DNA from 2 places in the Brucella oryzae genome. Region 1 is predicted to be linked to the other one. Evidence: riboswitches for the same ligand, from Rfam matches in the RefSeq annotation. Region 1 holds a riboswitch; the other holds the start of a gene.

Region 1 (9,506 bases):
GCGCATTCTCGGCGTTTTCGGTGCGTTTGGCGTGTCGATATTCTTCGTTATCAGCGGCTTTATTATTGCCTATATTCATTCCGGCGGTTTCACGCCGAGTAACTTCATGCGACGGCGTATCATGCGGGTGGTGCCGCTTTACTGGATCTGCACGCTATTCCTAGCTGTCTGCGCCATTGTTCTGCCGAGCCTTTTCAAGACAACCGTGTTTACGCCGGAATATCTGCTAAAGTCGTTGGCCTTCCTGCCTATGGCGGTTCCCGGTATTCCCGATGACTGGCGGCCTTTACTCAAGCCGGGTTGGTCGCTCAATTACGAAATCTTCTTCTATGTTCTCTTCTCGTTGTTCTGGTGGTGCCGCAACGGATTACAGCGCACCGTCTTGATGAGCGGCGTACTTGGGAGCCTCATTTTAGGTGCGTTCTTCGTTCCGCGTCACGGAAGCGTCTCAGCTTTTTATTTCAATTTCAACCTGATGCCGTTCTTAGCGGGAATGTGGATCGCCGAGCTGCAAAGAAGGGGTGTCTGGGCCCGGTTTTCCATCCATAGCCTGCCGGTGCTGGTATTTGCGATGCTTTTGGGCATTGCCACTCTGTTCACCGTCGATTTCACTCAGGGGCCGCTTTTCATCGAATTCCTAGTCTACCTGATCACGTCCGTTCTGTTGGTGACGACAGTGCTCTGTGTCGAACGCTGGTTGCGCGATCTTTCACCCCGGAATTTGTTACTGCTGGTCGGTGACAGCTCCTATTCGTTGTACCTGACGCATATGTTTGTCGTCGGCGCGGGTTGGGCCGTCTTCAATCGTCTCGGTTTGACCGAAAAGGCATTCCCATTGGCTGCGACGGCGATTGTCATCGGCAGTCTCGTCGCGGCGAGGATTTCTTATCTCGTGATTGAAAAACCGTTTACCCGCCTGGGTTCCAAGGCGACGCTACGGAAAAAGATCGATGTACAGCCTAGTTGAAGGAAAGCTGAGCCGGTCTTGAGTCCGGCTTCTCTTGGAAATTTGATCGATGTTGCGTTGGGCCGTATCGACGGCTTAGCTTATGACCCGAATGGGTCGGCCATTTTTCGCAAGGATTTCTGACTGCTGCTTTTTCTGTACGGTGCAGGCGTGTAGCCGCATACCTATAACCGCTGTAAGCAAACTGAACCAGACCGGTCCGCGCGCGACGAAGAACGGGGTTTCCAGATTTGCGTAGAACATTATAAATAACCAGATTTGAAGGTACATGAGCGCCAGGCTAAGGGAGTTGCCTGATTGTTGCGCACGGTGGAAGTCGAGTAGGGGGCGGACTCCAATCCACCAGATCAGCAAAGCCAAGCCGATGGAACCCGTCGTAATCGCTATGTTGAGATAAGCGTTGTGGGCATGACCTGCGCGGGCAGCCCATGTTTCTATGTCGTATCCGCCATTCACTAGCCGTGAGGTGCCCCAGAAGGCATCGTAGCCATAGCCCGCCAACGGATGGTCCGCAAGTTGCCGGAGGACGAATTTCCATATTTCGGTACGCCCCGTGAAGGTCGGGTCGGAAGTGAAGCTTTCGGCGAAGCTTTTGGCTGAAGGGAAAAGGACAATTCCCAACGTCAGATAGGCCATGATCAGAAGAGGGACGTAAACCATCAGCGCTTTCACGACGAGGCTTCGCGTTTGCACAAGACAATATGCGAGGACAAAGGCCAGCACGACTAGGCCGATAGAGGTCTTGCTATTTGTTTTGTAAAGAAAAAAAAGCGCGGATATCGTAATGAGTGCCCCGCTGAGCCGAGCTTTGGCCCTCCAAAGATACATGCCGTAGCAGCTTAGCACCACCATAGCCGGTCCGGCGAGATTCTTGTGGGCAAAATGTCCGCGCCACGACCCGGCATTTGTCAATTCCAACACCTCCGCCAGATTGTGAATTGACACGGCCGGCAAGAAGATGACGCCAAAATAGGCTAGTCCGAGCACGAATAGCGATAGCGGTTTGACAAGGCGAATGAAATGGTTCTCGTTCTCCGGCAAAAGAAGCCAGGCGAAAGCAGTAATGATAACCGTGACACTGAAAACATAGCGGCGAAACGAGAGATCGGGATGTGTGGAAAGAATGACTGTAATGAATTGCCATCCCAGCAATAAGACCAAAGACGGCGGCAGTGCCTTGCCGACCAGACTGCGGTTTTGCCAGAGAACTCCGAGGCAGAGAGTGGTGATAAGTAGTGAAAGCACCTGTTGCATCGGATTTCCCGCTTCCTGAGCGAGAAGAACATCCGGATCGCGCAAATCAATAAAAGGATCGAGCGTGATCCAGTATAGGCAAAAGATCGCAATGAACAGAATGCTACTGTTAGTCCTGCTCATTACGCTGTCCGCCGGGGAATAAGTTGAGGAAATCCTCAATTCAATGTACGTTGCAGGTCCGGCATGTCAAGCGAGAAGGCGGGAATCTCCACTTCGAACAGGCTGCCGCTGTTGCCCTGCATCTGATAACGACCCACCATGACGCCTGATGTGGTGGTCAACGGACAGCCCGATGAATATTGAAATGAATCGCCTGGCTCAAGTGTTGGCTGTTCCCCGACCACGCCCGGCCCGCGCACTTCTTCGACATAACCATTCGCGTCGGTAATCTGCCAGTAGCGCGAGCGAAGTTGCACTGTTTCTGCGGAATTATTGGCAATCGTGATGCGGTAGCCCCAGACATAACGGTTTTCGTCGGGCTCGGATTGGTCTTCCAGATAGAAAGGTTCGACCGAAACTTCGATCCCCCGCGTTACCGCTCTGTACATGCGCACCCGCCCTACATTCGCATCGGCCCTGGCACCCTGCAATATGACGAAGCCGTATCGCAATGATGCTTGTCTACTCAACGGTTCGTCGGTTCTGGTTTACGGACGCCGTTATTCACTCACCTATCGCTAAAGTTGCGGGGGAGGTCAACAATTCGGAGCGGAAAATGCGCGGCAATTGCCGGAATGTTCCGGCAATTGCATCGTTTGTTTCTCTGTCTGCAGCCTACAATATTGAAATGGAGGCGTTCAGCGAGCGATCTTCAGGGCTGCTTCCACGTCTTCCACGAGGTCGTCGGTATCTTCAAGACCGAGCGAGATTCGCAGCAACCCGTCGGAAATGCCCAGCTCTGCCTTAGCTTCGTCGGCAAGGTTCTTGTGTGTCGTGGTTGCCGGGTGAGTAATAAGGCTTTTTGCATCACCCAGATTGTTGGAGATGCTGAAGACCTGCAAGGCATTCTGGAACTTGAACGCAGCCTCCTTACCACCTTCCAGTTCGAGAGCAATAAGGGTCGAGCCACCCGTCATCTGCTTGGCGATGATGTCGGCCTGCGGATGGTCTGCCCGTCCCGGATAGATCACGCGCTTGACGCCCGGCTTACCAGCCAGAAAATTGGCAACCGCAGTCGCCGATAACGTCTGCTGGCGAACGCGGACGGCCAATGTTTCGAGGCCCTTCAACATGATCCACGCATTGAACGGGCTAAGCCCCGGACCTGTGTGACGGAAATAATCCTGCAGAGTGTTTTCAATCCATTCACGGTCGGAAAGGACCACACCGCCAAGGCAGCGTCCCTGGCCGTCAATGTGCTTTGTCGCAGAATAAACAACGATATGTGCACCGAGCTCTAGGGGCTTCTGGAAAAGCGGCGTTGCGAAAACATTATCGACGATCAGCTTGGCGCCTGCCTCATTGGCAATCTGCGCGACTGCTGCAATATCGATGATTTCGAGCGTTGGATTGGACGGGCTTTCAAGGAACATGACCTTGGTGTTCGGGCGAACGGCCGCTTTCCAGTTTTCAATATCGGAACCGTCAATGATCGAGATTTCGACGCCATATTTCGGCAAGATCGTTTCAACGATGTAGCGACAGGAGCCGAAGACAGCACGAGCGGAAATTACGTGATCGCCCGCCTGCACCTGGCACAGAATGGCGGCGGCCACTGCCGCCATGCCGGATGCGGTGGCGCGCGCCTCTTCGGCGCCTTCCAGCGTGCATATGCGCTTTTCAAACATGTCGGTGGTCGGGTTGGCATAACGCGAATAGATGAAACCCGGATCTTCGCCCTTGAAGCGCGCTTCCGCAGCTTCAGCGTTTGGATAAAGGAAGCCCTGCGTCAGAAACATTGCTTCCGACATTTCGGCAAATCCGGAGCGAAGCGATCCGGCATGCACGAGTTCGGTCGCGGGGCGAAACTTGCGGGTATTGTCAGTCGTCATTTTTCCAACCTGTCGAAAAGCTGGTCGGCCGGGGCAGGAAGAAAAGCCTCGGCGGCCAATAAAAAACCGGCCTTGCGAACACGCAAAAGGCCGGTAACGAACCGCGGCCTTTTTTAGCGAATTCTTTAACGTGGCTGCAAGCCGGCCGGCCAAATCACCACGGAACAGTTTTTCATTATGCCTGTTGAATGGAGCCGTCAATGCCGAAACCGCTCCATCTTAGGAAAAGTACGTCCCGCATGGCCCGATAATGCTCCGAAACCTGCGGAAAACTCGGTTTCATGCTGCTCCAAGGCTTGGCATTGTCGCCGCGACCGGTCAATTGTCTTTGACAAGCAATGTGCTACAGCATCGGCCTAAAAATCGGAATCGATTTTTGGAAACACGATGCGTAGATTCAATACGTTAGAGCGCCCCTTGTGCGCCCAAATGGGCGCACGGCGCTCTAGGCTATGGAGTTTCGGGTTGATGATGCAGAAAGATGCTGGAATTCTGGCGGATGCGGATATTTCCGCGCTGTTTGAAAACGGTTTGCTGGCGTCTCCACGCCCCCTCGACCCCGACCAGATACAGCCGGCGAGCCTTGATCTGAGGCTCGGTGCAAAAGCTTATCGTGTTCGCGCCTCCTTCATGCCGGGTCCCGGCACACCAGTCATCGATAAGTTGGAACGTTTGAAGCTGCACGAGATCGACCTGACCGCTGGTGCTGTTCTTGAAACTGGCTGTGTTTACATTGTTCCGCTTCTCGAAGGTTTGGCGCTATCGCCAGACCTTTCGGCATCGGCAAATCCGAAAAGTTCAACGGGCCGCCTCGACATCTTCACCCGCGTCATTGCTGACGGGGCACAGGAATTCGACAAGGTGCCTGCCGGATATAATGGTCCGCTCTATCTGGAAGTCAGCCCGCGCACATTTCCGATTGTCGTGCGTACGGGGTCGCGCTTGTCGCAGATACGCTTCCGCAAGGGGCGGGCTCAGCTGGGCGAGGCTGAACTTGCTGCATTGCATAAGACCGAAACGCTGGTCGCAGCGGAAATGCCGAACATCTCCGGCGGTGGCATTGCGTTGTCGGTTGATCTTTCAGGTGGTCCTGACCGGCTGATTGGCTATCGCGGCAAGCACCATACGGCTGTGGTGGATGTGGACAAGCGTGCGGCGCACGACATCCTTGATTTCTGGGAGCCGATCTATGATCGGGGTTCGCGCGAACTCGTGCTTGACCCGGATGAATTCTATATTCTCGTTTCGCGCGAGGCGGTGCATGTCCCGCCGCTCTATGCGGCGGAAATGACGCCCTTCGATCCGCTGGTCGGTGAATTCCGCGTTCATTATGCTGGTTTCTTCGATCCGGGCTTCGGGCATAGTGCTGCAGGCGGAACCGGCAGTCGCGCTGTTCTGGAAGTCCGCAGCCACGAAGTTCCGTTCATTCTGGAGCATGGGCAGATTGTCGGGCGTCTGGTTTACGAACATATGTTGCACCGCCCTTCGGCGCTCTATGGTGTCGATCTCGGCTCCAATTATCAGGCACAGCAGTTGAAGCTTTCCAAGCATTTTCGTTGACTATATTAGCCTCCTCCGAGCAGATATAATTGGGGGTGGAGGAGAACGCTCGACGTGATGAATGGAACTGAACGGGACCAGGACAAGAAGTTTCAAGCTGCAAGCGATGACCCGCAACGCAGGCTGTCGGTCGGTATTGTTGCGTTGCCGGGCTTCACGTTGAGCGCACTCAGCCTTTTTCTTGATCCTTTTCGCCTTGCTGCTGATGATCGCGACAAGAGCCGTCAGATACGTTGTGCGTGGAAAATTTGCACGCTGTCGGGCGATCCCGTCACGTCAAGTTCCGGCATGGTGATCGAGCCAACCGCTCCCATGGGAGAACTCGACGATTGCGATTATGTGGCCATTGTCGGTGGGCTGCTTGCACAGTATCGGCCAAGGCAACAAACGCTGATTGATCTTATCAAACGTGCAGACCGACGCGGCAAGACCGTGGTTGGTCTCTGCACTGCCGCCTTTCTGTTGGCAGAAGCGGATCTATTGCCGGATCGCAATTGTTGTGTGAGCTGGTTTCATCGCGACGATTTTCTGGAGCTTTTCGACGGTTATACAGCCGATACGACCAGTCTGTTTCATCGTAGCGGAAGACATTACACTTGCGCCGGCGGACTTGGTGCTGCGTCGCTGGCGCTTTCAATTATCCAGAACGAGATTTCTGAGGAACTGGCGCGCAAGAGCGCATCCATCCTCATGATCCCTTACGAGCTTGTGCGGTCTGAACAACCGGCCCTGAGCTTCAACGGCGTGCGCTCACCGATGATCCGCAAGGCGATCCGTATATTCGAGGAAACGCTGGAAGACCCGGTGCCGATGATCGATGTCGCGCGTCGATTGGGAATCTCCGTTCGTCAGATGGAGCGTGGCTTCAGGCTTGCCCTTGAACGAACGGCATTCGAGGTTCGTGAAGAGCTTCGGGTCAAGAAAGCCAAGGAACTTTTGTCCGAAACAGGCCTGTCACTACTGGAAGTGGCTGTTGCAAGCGGCTTCACCGATACGCGGAGCATGAACCGCTCGTTCTCACGGCAAAAGCAGAAAGCGCCCCGCGAATACCGCAAGCAGCGATGAGCGGGTGCAGAACTTGCGAAGGCTGCACGGACAGCCTATTTCTTGCGCGATGAGTCTGTCGCTCTGACCAATAACCACACAGGAGATTTGCATGTCGGATGGTGTGAACCGTTTTCTTGGCGATACGCCCGCCCGTGTCCTGATCAAGCTGGTGTTGATTTCGCTGGTCGTTGGTGTGGTTATGAGTGCATTTCACTGGACGCCCTACGATATTTTCTACGGTATTCGTGACTTCTTCCTGCGGCTTTGGAATATGGGCTTTTCGGCGATCGCAGGCTTTGTCGATTATTTCATCCTTGGTGCGGCAGTCGTTATTCCTGCCTTTATTTTGCTCCGTATCCTCAGCTACCGGAAATGAACTCGAGCGGTTTCTATTTTAACGGAATCGCCGGAACCGCTCTAACGGTTTGTTTCATCGCATTTTCCTTACGCAAAACCGGTTTACACTTTTGCTGGAAATGCTCTTGGTTCGGTAATTGGATAGTACAGACAGGCAATGCAGCAAAAACAAGGATTTACACTCAACCGGCGCGGATTTCTGGTTCTGGTCGGTGGAGCGTTGGCGGTGTCGGCAGTGCCATTGAACATGGCGCGGGCTGCGGGCGACAATGACCCAACCCTCATTTTCAACGCTATTCGCAAGGCGAACGGTCTGCCTTTGATGGCGACGGATTCCAAGCTTGAGCAGGCCGCGCTGTATCAGGCCAGACGTATGGCGAGTTATGGCAAGATCGGTCACAGCATTGGTTGGGGTAATGGTTTCGTTGCGCGACTGCGTCAGGTGGGTATCCGTGGACCGGCAGCGGAAAATGTAGCATCGGGACAACGCAATACACAGGCTGTCTTCGACGCATGGATGAAATCTCCCGGCCATCGCAAGAACATGCTTGATCCAACATTTGAGCATTACGGCCTTGCCTGGGCTACGCCCGAAGACAAACCCACTTATATATATTGGGCCATGATGCTCGGACTGTAATAGTCCTTTTTTCTCCTGACAGTTCGCTGTCAGGAGTTGCGACAATCCGGTGGCCGAATTATCTGTCGTTTCGATTGATTCCAGAGTAGATGATCTTGATCAGAGGGAATGCATTCGGGACAAGCATATGGATCAGTCGCTGCAACGCGTCGGTGGCGTAACAAGGCCGTTCGACGTAACACACCGGATGGTGATGCTGATCGCCATTCCAATGACGCTTGCCGCGATCACGACGCCGCTTCTCGGGCTGGTGGACATGGGCGTTGTTGGCCAGATGGGACAGGCTGAGCTAATAGGCGGTCTGGCGATTGGCGCGCTTGTTTTTGATTTCCTGCTGTCGATGTTCAATTTCCTCCGTTCCGGCACGACTGGACTTGTTGCGCAGGCCGTGGGTGCGGAAGATGCCGTCGAAGAGCAGGCAATCTTCTGGCGCGCAATCATCATCGCGGTCGTGGCTGGCAGTCTGATGATCCTCTGCCTGCCGATCATCATCGCCGTCTCATCCACCTTCATGCACCCAACCTCCGCCACGCAGGAAGCCATGGCGACTTATGTTTCCATCCGCATGTTGTCGGCACCGGTTGCGCTCATCAACTATTCGATATTGGGGCTTGTCCTCGGTCGCGGGCAGGGCATCGTCGGCCTCGGTCTTCAAGTGCTGCTAAACGGCATCAATATCGTACTCTGCATTATCCTCGGGCTGGAATTGGGCTGGGGCGTTACCGGTGTTGCCTGGGCCACGGTGACCGGTGAAACCGTTGCAGCGCTTGTCGGCATGTTCATTGTGCTGCGGCATTTCCGCAAGGACGCATCGCTACGCCCCAACCGGGTACGAATCTTTCAGAAAGAGGGTATTTTGCGCATGTTCGCGGTCAATCGCGACATCATGATCCGCTCATTCCTGCTTCTTACGGCCTTCGCATTCTTCACGCGGGCGGGGTCCGATCTCGGCCCGGTCACACTGGCGGCGAATGCCGTCTTGCTGAACTTCTTTCTCGTTGCCGGTTTCTTTCTGGACGGTATGGCGGCGGCTGCCGAACAGATTGTGGGTCGGTCGATCGGGGCGCGTTACAGTCCGGCCTTTGTGCGCGGCGCCAAGCTTACTTTTGTTTGGGGGCTGATCATGGCGAGCATAATCGCCTTTTTCCTGCTGGTGTTCGGCGATGCGATCATCGCGCTTCTATCCAAGGCGGAAGACGTTCATGCTGAGGCCCTGAAGTATCTCCCTTGGGCGGCGCTGACAGGCATTACGGGCTTGCTGGCCTTTCATATGGACGGGGTCTATATCGGCGCTACATGGTCGCGCGACATGCGCAACATGATGTTTCTGTCGCTTGCATTTTTTCTGGTGGTTCTTTATGCAGCAAAGCCCGTGATGGGCAATCACGGGCTTTGGCTTGCTCTTAACCTGTTTCTGTCTATCCGCGGCGTCACGCTTCTGGCGATCCTGCCGCGACGCTATCGTGCGGAATTCATCGCCTGATTATGCGGGCAATTCGCGCCTGGCCCAGTCTTTGGTATCCCGGTCGCGCAATGCGGCAATATTTGTAACGCCCTCGTGTTTTACCGCGGCTGACAGCCCTCTCACGATTTCGGCAGGCAGGTTCGGGCCGCGATAGATCAGGCCCGTATAGAGCTGCACAAGATCGGCGCCTGCCTTGATCTTGGTCAGCGCTGTTTCAGCGTT
Region 2 (9,506 bases), on a different contig from region 1:
ATGGCGGAATTTGATGGATGATCTGGATCAACGATTAATATCGGAGCTGCGCATCAATGCCCGTGCGTCCATCCCGACACTCGCCAGTATTTTAGGCGTGGCGCGAGGCACGATTCAAAGCCGAATGGAACGCCTGATCGCATCGGGCGTCATTGCTGGCTTTACGGTTCGGTTGAAAGATCATGGTTCTACCGACATGATCCGAGGCATCATGATGATCGAGTTGACCGGGCGAAATATCAAAAGCGTGATCGCTACTTTACGCAAGAACCCCGGCTTTTCCGCCGTGAACACCACGAATGGTACATGGGATCTGATCGCCGAGATCGAAGTCCCCAACATGAATGAATTTCATCGGCTGGTAACAGGCATTCGTGCGATGGATGGGATTGCGAAGTCCGAGACACATATCTTTCTCGGACCCGCCTGAACCATTGTTGGCCTATTCCGCCGCTTCCGCCACATAACCGAACTGCATGATGGCGTCCGGCGTAGCCACGCCCGGCAGAATACGCCCGTCATCCACTGGCGTACCCATCTGGGTAGTCATCGGAATGACGCCTGCCCAGATCGGCAGAGCATAATCGGCATCGTCATCCTTCGGCGGACCGGAACGAACCTTTGCCGAGGCTTCATTCAGTTCCAATTCCAGAAGCAAGGTGGCCTTCAGCTCCTTTGCCATCATCGGGCGCAGTTCCTCCCAGCGACCAGGGAAAAGCCCGTTTACGAAACTGCGCAAGTGATGTTCCTTCGCTGCAACGTCCAACACTTTACGCGCTGTTCCAAAAGCCATGACCGAACGATAATTGCAGGAATGATGAAATGCGGATCGAGCGAGAACCAGCCCATCGAGCAGCGTGAAGCTCACACATACTTCCGCTTCGTCGCAGCTTTCCAGCATGCGGCTGGCGGATGATCCGTGCCAGTAAATGAAATTGCCTTCACGCCAGACCAGCGTTGGTGTGACATAGGGCACTCCATTGAATATATAAGCCACATGCGCCAAGGGTTGAGCATCGATGATTGCGTGCACCGTAGTTGCATCGTAGGCACCGCGCTCATGCATGCGTTTTACGCGGCTGCGTTCGGAAGGGGCTTTGGACATGGCCGATATTTCTCCTTTATATTCGGCCAAACTGGCGCCATAGTGGCTTTGAGAGAATAGCCACTTTTAACGAATATAATAATGCCAATTTCCAACACACTTCCCGAGTTCGGAATTGATCGCGCCAGCGATGTTTCGCTTACCGCACAGCTGGTTGAACAGATCAGGCAGGCGGTTTTGACTGGACGCCTGAAGCCCGATGCGAGATTGCCGTCCACTCGTGCCTTGTCACTGGAGCTGGGTCTATCCCGTACTACCGTTCTCGCAGCGTTCGACCAGCTGATTTCCGAAGGTTATCTGGAGGGACGGCAAGGTTCCGGCACCCATATCGCGGCAGAGCTTCCCGACACCAGCCTGACCGTCGGCCAGCCGCCCCTCCATGCGATAACCCAGTCACAGTCAAATCGAAAGGAAACCAAACCTTTTCGGCTCGGTGTGTTTGATAGTGATAATTTTCCACACAACCAGTGGGGTAAACTGCTCGGGCGCATCTGGCGCGTTCCATCCTATGCTCTATTGAACAATGAGGACGCGTTCGGCTTTCATCCGTTGCGGATATCATTGGCCCGTCATCTGCATGAGTGGCGCGGCATGATGGTATCGCCGGAACAGATCATCATTACCGGGGGTAGCGCCGACGCTTTATCCCTCATCCGAGAAGCCCTGTTTGCACCGGGTGACAGGCTGTGGATGGAAGAACCTGGATATCCCCCCGCACGCAAAATCCTTGGCACCAACGGCCTCGACATAGTAGCCGTTCCCGTCGATTCTGGGGGACTCGATGTTTCGGTCGGGCGAGATAAAGCCATTGATGCGCGTGGTGCGTTCGTCACACCGGCGCGACATCACCCGACAGGCGTAACCATGACTTTGGGGCGTCGTTTGGAGTTGATTGCCTGGGCAAAAGAGCACGATGCATTCATCGTCGAGGACGATTATGACAGCGAGCACCGTTATATCGGCCAGCCTCTGCCAGCACTCATGTCCCTTGATCCAGAACGTATTCTTTATATTGGAAGCTTCTCCAAGGTCTTCTCGCCACTCTTGCGACTAGGTTTTCTGATTGTACCGTCGCATATGGTCGATCAGTTCAGAGCACTACGACAAACTCTGTTCCCAGCGCCATCGCCCTTGGCCCAGCCAGCATTGGCCAGTTTTATCGAAACGGGAGCCTTTGCACAGCACATCCGGCGTATGCGCCGTATACATGCATCACGCCGCCGCAGGTTAATTACAGCGCTCGCGCCCGGAGAGCCGAAACTATTCCGCATTGAAGCTCCTCCTGCCGGGCTATCACTGCTTTTGGCTTTGCCAGACGGACAGGCCGATACACGCCTTGCAACTATTCTCGCGGAGACCGGGATTGAAGTTCAATCGCTATCCTCGCTCTATACGAAACTCGCTCCACGTCAGGGGCTTATCCTCGGTTTTTCAGGATTTGATGAAACCGCATTGGAGAATTCTGCAACAGCACTGATAAAAACTCTCGAACAATCGAATTAGAGAATGTGCATTAGCAATTTCGTAAACTTTGGATTCAGCATTTCCCGGTAAGCTTTGATTAGCAATTAGCTCGGGAGGAGCGTTGCAGCCCATTTGTTTTGCGTTACGGGTGCTCATGCGTTCTTCGATTGTATCAGTCATTGCTCTTGCCTGCGCCGCTTTGACGGGCTGTACGTCAAGTTCCGGCATCGACAGCATTATGCTTCAGTCAAATACCTCAGCTGAGACAACGAGTTCGGTCGCTCGACCGGTTCCACCCGCTCCCTTGAGCGAAATGGCGAGCGCACCGCAGCCGATGCCCGTAGCCGAGCGGGAAGAAGTCTTGGCTTGGGCAGGCCCCATACCTGATGCAGGTCCGTTCAAGGCTGAGCCGCCAGCCCCCATTACGCCGCAACCGCAGCCACAAGAGCGCCCACAGGCGCGCATCTCGGTTCCGAAGCCGGAGGTTGCAGCCTATCCACCGGTACGCCTTACACCTCAAAAACGCTCGAAGATCTATAGCCACCGTTTCCGCGATGCAAAACCGATCAATTTTGGGCGTACTTCGCCACGCAAGCTGGCCGTACATGGCGTGGACGTATCTCGCTGGCAAGGCGATATTGACTGGGTGAAACTGCGCACGCAAGGCGCAAACTTCGCCTATATCAAGGCAACCGATGGCGGTGACCATCTCGACCCGATGTTCCGCAAGAACTGGCGCGAGGCGAAAGCCGCAGGCATAAAACGCGGCGCATACCATTTCTTCTACTGGTGTCGCGTAGCGAGCCAGCAGGCCGACTGGTTTATCCGTAACGTTCCCAAGGATGCCGATGCGCTTCCACCTGTCATCGATGTTGAATGGAACGGCGATTCTTCTTGCAAGCGGCGGCCTTCTCCGGCGCAGGTTAGGGAAAAGATGCAGGTCTTCATGGACAAGCTCGAGCAGCATTACGGCAAGCGGCCAATCATCTATACCGCGCCGGATTTCTACGACGACAATCTGAAAGGCGCCTTCGCCAACTATCCATTCTGGCTGCGTGCCGTCGCCCAGCATCCGTCAAAGGTCTATCCAGGGCGCCCGTGGACTTTCTGGCAGTATTCAGGCTCAGGATTATCGCAGGGCGTGAACGGAAAAATCGATCTGAACGTCTTTCACGGTTCAGAAGACGATTGGCACAGATGGCTGGCGCGCGCGGCTAGCTAGAGCGCATTAAAAAAATCGATAGAGCATTTCCAACAATTCAAATTAAACCGGAAATGCTCTAATCGCCGCAAAACTGGCCAGAGGCCAGTACGGATGTTATGAGATCATATCAGGGATAACCGAAGCTTTGCCTCGAAACCCGGCATGCAACATCGCCGTGCCGGGCCATTTGCTGTCCGCATGGCGTTACCATGAAAGGGAATGGCAAATATGGACACCCGGTTATTTGTGCTGGCGTTGGCAACCTTCGTCACTGGCACTGCTGAGAATATTATCGTCGGAATTCTTCCGGGCGTTGCACCCAGCTTGAATGTCTCTGTCAGCATCGCCGGACAGCTGACGTCAATCTTCTCGATTACTTTCGCTTTAACCGCACCATTGGCGCTCATCATCACGACGCGGTTTGAGCGCAAAGTCATTCTGGTCTTCGCCTTGGGTGTTTTCATTGCAAGCAATATCATCGCAAGCATCAGCCCCAACTATCTCATCCTGTTTGCAGCTCGCATGTGCATGGCTGCTGCAAGCGCGGTCGTTTGTCTGATTGCTACGATGCTGGCCACGGAACTGGTCGTCCCCACAATGCGTGGACGCGCCATCGGGATCATATTCATGGGGATCAGCGGGTCGATGGTGGCCGGTGTCCCCACAGGAATGATCATCAGCCAATGGCTCGGATGGCGTGCGGTTTTTCTGTGCCTGGCATTAACGGCGGCCGTGGTTCTCCTCCTGGCATCACGTTCACTACCACAGACTGGACGTAACCTGGGCGGCTTGCCGCCTTACATGCCGCATCTGAAATCCAACCGATTGTTGTCAGCACAACTCGTTTCCATCCTGATGATCGGTGGACATTTCGTATTGTTTGCCTATCTTTCACCCTACCTCCTGGAAGTGATCCACATCTCCTCACACAAGGTTATCTGGGCAATGGCCGCTTTCGGCATAGCTGGAATGACAGGCGGATATCTCGGCGGCTTGCTCGTCGACAAACTATCGCCGCGGCTAGCTATTGTGCTGACGCCACTCTTCTATCTGACGTCGTTGGCGGCAGTATCACTTGTAATTGAATCAAGCACCATTTTCGGCGCGGTGCTGATGGTATGGGCCTGCGTCAGCTGGATGATTTCACCTGTCGTTCAGAGTTTTCTCATCGCGACTGATCCCGCAACGGCAGATGCCGGTGTCGGGATCAATCTATCCGCCATGCATATAGGCGCAGCGCTTGGCACAGCTACGGGTGGGCTTGCATTGCAATACTTTTCCTTGCAGGCCTTGCCATGGTTCGGATGTATTCTGGCGGCGCTGTCCTTGCTTTTCGCTCTTAACGCTTCCCGATATTTTCCAGATCGTAGGGCGTCGATTGATACATTTCGTTGATCCAGTTTCCGAACAGAAGATGCGCGTGGCTACGCCAGCGGTTTTCCGGCTGGCGCGTTGCGTCGTCTCCGGGGAAATAATTCGCCGGGATCTTTGTTTCAGGCCGGGCCTGAATGTCCCGGAAATATTCATCCGCAAGCGAGGTGGTGTCGTATTCAACGTGATTGAACATGTGCAATGAGCGGTGGCGCGGATCATCAAGCAGGCAAAGCCCTGTCTCGGGACTATCGACCAGCACTTTCAGATCGCTGCTGGCCGGAATATCGCTCTTGCGCACTTCGGTCCAGCGCGAAACCGGAATTTTGAAATCATCGGAAAAGCCGCGGAGATAAGGTGATGATGGCGCGAGGTTGCGCTGGCTATAGACACCCGACGCCTTGCCCGGCAGTTCGTACTTGCCCATGCCATGGAAGTGATGAACAGCAGCTTGCGCAGCCCAGCAGATGTTTAGCGTCCGGTGCACATGGGTCTGTGTCCAGTCGAACACTCGCTGCATTTCGTCCCAATAGGTGACTTCCTCAAACTCAAGTCGTTCGACCGGAGCACCGGTGATGACAAAACCGTCAAAGCGTTGGTCCTGCACATCTTCCCACGGCTGGTAAAAGGACAGCATGTGATCGGCAGGCGTGTGGCGCGCCACATGGTTGGTGATACGAACAAGGGTCAGTTCCACCTGCAACGGCGTTGCTCCAAGAAGTCGCGCAATCTGCGTCTCGGTCGTGACCTTGTTCGGCATCAGGTTGAGCAGGCCAATCTTCAGCGGGCGAATATCCTGACGAACGGCATCTGCTTCGCGCATGACCATAACGCCCTCGGCCTCGAGAACACTGGTTGCTGGCAAATCGTCAGGAATTTTAATCGGCATGTCGCGTCGGTCCCTAGTTTATGTTAGAGCGAACGCGAGTGGCTTTGTCCGTATATTTGCCGGCTAGGCCACATCCTCTCTTTACGGAGAGTACCACCTTGCCCGGAGAGGCAGGTTGGCGTTGGGCGTCGCCCCAACTCTTGATGTGATGTCACTTCTACTCAAACTCTTTCGGAGTGGCAATAGGGTTTGAGTGTCACCTTAAAGTGTATGAGAAATTTCCGTTTCACGGAACTAGGCGGTTCGCGGATTTTCCGCTCCCAAACGCACCGAATTTGGAATGAACGCCCTTTAAATGCGTTCGATTACAGCTTTCAAGGCACTTACATGCTCAGCCGATGTCCGAAATGACTGTTCTGCGGCAAAACCGAAGGCGATAGCACGTAAATCCTTCTCTTCGACCGCGACGCGGCATGAAGCATGAACTTCTGTCACGCCAGTTGCCTTGACTATTCGCCCCACATTCTCAGCCTTGACGCCGCTACCGGGCATGATGCTTATGCGCCCGTCGGCCATTTCAGCCAGCAGCTGCAGCTTATCCAGCCCTTCTTCCGCAGTTTGAGACAAGCCAGACGTCAAGATGCGTTCGAATCCGAGCCCGATTGCCTGCTGCAATGCTGTCTGTATGTTGGGAACCAGATCGAAGGCACGATGCAGCGTCGTTCCAAGACCTCTTGCCTCTGCAACCAGTCTTTTCAACATAACGATATTGAGTGAACCATCGTCCAGGGAAGCGCCAATAACGACGCCAGCCAAACCAGCACTTCTGGCGTTGCCTATGTCGGACACCATTATCGCTTCATCTTCAGTCGAAAAGGAGAAGTTGCCCGCGCGCGGTCTGATCATTGCGTAAATCGGGATTGGCGCTTTCGAGGCAAGTTCCATCAATCCCTGCGAGGGCGTCAAGCCACCCAGTTCAAGCGCAGAACAGAGCTCAATACGATCAGCACCGCCCTCAATTGCCAACCGTAACCCTTCGGCGCTATCCACGCAGACTTCGAGTAACACACTCACGTTTGATGCCCCGATATTGCTGCCCCGACCAAACCGCCGTCGCTGCCGAATATACCGGGAACGACTAAAGGCAAGTCTGTTTTCCGCAGGATTCGTGCCCTGACCGCCTCATCAAGTGCCGAGATCAGCTCGGACGCGGTGGCAAGCCCGCCGCCTACCGGTATGATCGACGCACCGGTTATGTTGACGACGGCAGCAAGAGGATCGGCAACCAGCTGGAGATAGGCGGTAATTGTCCGTCTCGCATCCGGTTTGCCTTCCAGCCATCCCTGCAGGACCGTGTGGCTACTTGCATCGATACTATTCAGGAACTGATGCAGCTTTTCGATCCCGCGCGCACCGCCAATCGTATCGACACAACCGCTTTGGCCGCAGCCGCAATCGAAGCGAGGGACCGTCACTGTTTGTCCGTCTATTTCTACACAAGTGCTGAGGATTGGGCCATGCCCCCATTCGCCGGTCAAGCCGCCCTTACCTCGAACCAATCGACCATCGACAACAAGCCCACCGCCGACACCTGTGCCCAGGACTGCGCAGAAGACGATCTCATGCCCCTTACCAGCACCTTCGATAGCCTCGGCAAGCGCCAGACAATCGGCGTCATTGACGGCGACCACCTGTCGCCGCAATCGGCCGCCGAGTTCAAGGCTTAATCTGTGACCAATAATGCATGGGATGTTCGCAGAGAAAGCGGTACTTGTATCCGGATCAACCAATCCAGCGATGGAAAGTGCAAGTGGTCCCGCCTCGTTCGATGCATGCGTTCGCAATGCTGTTTCCAACGCATCGCTAAATTCTTCCCAATTATTCGCCGGGGTAGGTAGCTTTTCAAGAAGTTCGATATGTCCAGGATATGTCGAGCGCGCCAGCCGAATGAAGGATCCCCCAACATCAGCGGCGAAAACTGTTCCAGCCGGTTGAGACTGACGCGTCCTTCTATCATGCATAATCGATCTTCCACCGATACGTTTCGATGTTCCATCCAATCATCGCAAATGTACCGGCAGTCAATCGGAAGACATAATCTATCCTAAGGTTTCGGCGCAACAAGCGAGATGTTCACGCCTTGCGGGTCTTTGCACTGAACAACCCATTCGCCGTTTGGCACTTCCATAGGCTCTTGCAGAATGGTTCCGCCGAGAGACTTGACCCTGCCGGCAGCATCATTCACGCCATCCACCATGAAATAGAAGCCCCAGCCGACGCGAGTACCGGGCGGTGCAGTCATGATACCGCCGTGATCGGCGCCGTCGACACTGAACACCTTGTAGTTTCCCATCGGCCCCATGTCGAAGTTGCGCGAGAGCTTCCAGCCGAAGACTTTCTCGTAGAAGGGAAATACCGTCTCGCAGTTTTGGGCGTAGAGTTCGTGCCAGCCCGGATGTCCCGGTTTGCGCGAACCGAAGTCAGCCGGAAGCGGCATATCGTCTTTCGGCTCAAAGAGTGCAAAGACACCACCTTGTGGGTCCGATACAATCGCGAACCGTCCGATGTCGGGGATATCCTGCGCGGCCCTTAGAATTTTGCCGCCTTCGGCCTCGACTTTCCGGGCATAATCATCAGCATTTGCCACACCGACATAACCAATCCACCCGGGTTCACCTCCACAGTCCTCCGTTGGCATGTCCGCCATCGATATCATGCCTGCAATCATGCAGCCCGGCACTTCAAACAGCGTATACTTCATGCCGGGAACACCAGCGTCTTTCGCCGTCCAACCGACGACTTTCGTATAAAAGTCCTCCGCATTGTCGGCATCTGTTGTCATAAGTTCGTACCAGACGAACGGAGAAGAGCCGTTTTTCATTGAAAGTACTCCCTTGGATCTATTTTTGTGATCGGGTGATCAGCCACAACAACTGTGCTTGGAAACCTGTGCCTCATATTCGTCATGCCGCTTGACGAAATGCATCGTACCATTTTCATTACGCCCCTTCGGCGCTCGATCGAGGATCATCAACGTACCGATCCATTCTTCGATGCCACGGGCATAGCTGGAATAGGTGTGATAAATCGCACCACTTTCATCCTTGTAGAAAGCACTCATGCCGGGCAGTTCATCGAAAGCATCTTCTGCAGCCAGTTTGTCGAAATTATAGAAAACGCGATCGTTCTCGAGCTCATCCTTCGTAAAGGAGACGTGGTAATCAAAATTGAAATCACTGCCTTCTGACGAAACCCACGGGAAATGCCAACCCATCCGCTTCTTGTAAGCTTGCAGCTTTGCCAGCGGTCCGCGCGAAACGGCAACAAGCGTGACATCGTGATTGTTGAGATGCGCCACCGCGCCATCAAAATTATCGGCGAGGAACGAACATCCTGTGCAACCTTGATCCCAGTCGGGTCCGAACATGAAATGATAAATAAGTAACTGGCTGCGCCCATCGAACAGATCGGAAAGCGTTTTCCGTCCCGAAGGCGTATCGAATGTATAATTCTCATCGACCTTCACCCACGGT

Evidence for each region. Region 1 has a riboswitch for S-adenosylmethionine ahead of JNC70_RS06470 (O-succinylhomoserine sulfhydrylase). Riboswitches for the same ligand answer to the same signal wherever they lie in the genome.
Region 2: another riboswitch for S-adenosylmethionine. It lies ahead of metA (homoserine O-acetyltransferase MetA); the one in region 1 lies ahead of JNC70_RS06470 (O-succinylhomoserine sulfhydrylase).

Annotation. Positions count from the first base shown of each region.
Region 1 is NZ_JBHEEO010000005.1:38,535-48,040, forward strand. Features, by position in the region: gene JNC70_RS06455 (acyltransferase family protein) at 1-967, shown strand, start outside; gene JNC70_RS06460 (O-antigen ligase family protein) at 1,043-2,344, opposite strand; gene apaG (Co2+/Mg2+ efflux facilitator ApaG/CorD) at 2,380-2,772, opposite strand; gene JNC70_RS06470 (O-succinylhomoserine sulfhydrylase) at 3,022-4,215, opposite strand; SAM riboswitch at 4,307-4,386, opposite strand; gene JNC70_RS06475 (2'-deoxycytidine 5'-triphosphate deaminase) at 4,684-5,775, shown strand; gene JNC70_RS06480 (GlxA family transcriptional regulator) at 5,833-6,840, shown strand; gene JNC70_RS06485 (DUF6460 domain-containing protein) at 6,932-7,198, shown strand; gene JNC70_RS06490 (CAP domain-containing protein) at 7,337-7,819, shown strand; gene JNC70_RS06495 (MATE family efflux transporter) at 7,947-9,302, shown strand; gene JNC70_RS06500 (quinone-dependent dihydroorotate dehydrogenase) at 9,303-9,506, opposite strand, start outside.
Region 2 is NZ_JBHEEO010000009.1:124,776-134,281, reverse strand. Features, by position in the region: gene JNC70_RS12080 (Lrp/AsnC family transcriptional regulator) at 14-430, shown strand; gene JNC70_RS12075 (pyridoxamine 5'-phosphate oxidase family protein) at 443-1,105, opposite strand; gene pdxR (MocR-like pyridoxine biosynthesis transcription factor PdxR) at 1,187-2,608, shown strand; gene JNC70_RS12065 (glycoside hydrolase family 25 protein) at 2,724-3,791, shown strand; gene JNC70_RS12060 (MFS transporter) at 3,993-5,168, shown strand; gene metA (homoserine O-acetyltransferase MetA) at 5,113-6,033, opposite strand; SAM-I-IV-variant riboswitch at 6,076-6,185, opposite strand; gene JNC70_RS12050 (copper homeostasis protein CutC) at 6,325-7,047, opposite strand; gene JNC70_RS12045 (ROK family protein) at 7,044-7,994, opposite strand; gene JNC70_RS12040 (VOC family protein) at 8,078-8,854, opposite strand; gene JNC70_RS12035 (DUF899 domain-containing protein) at 8,894-9,506, opposite strand, start outside.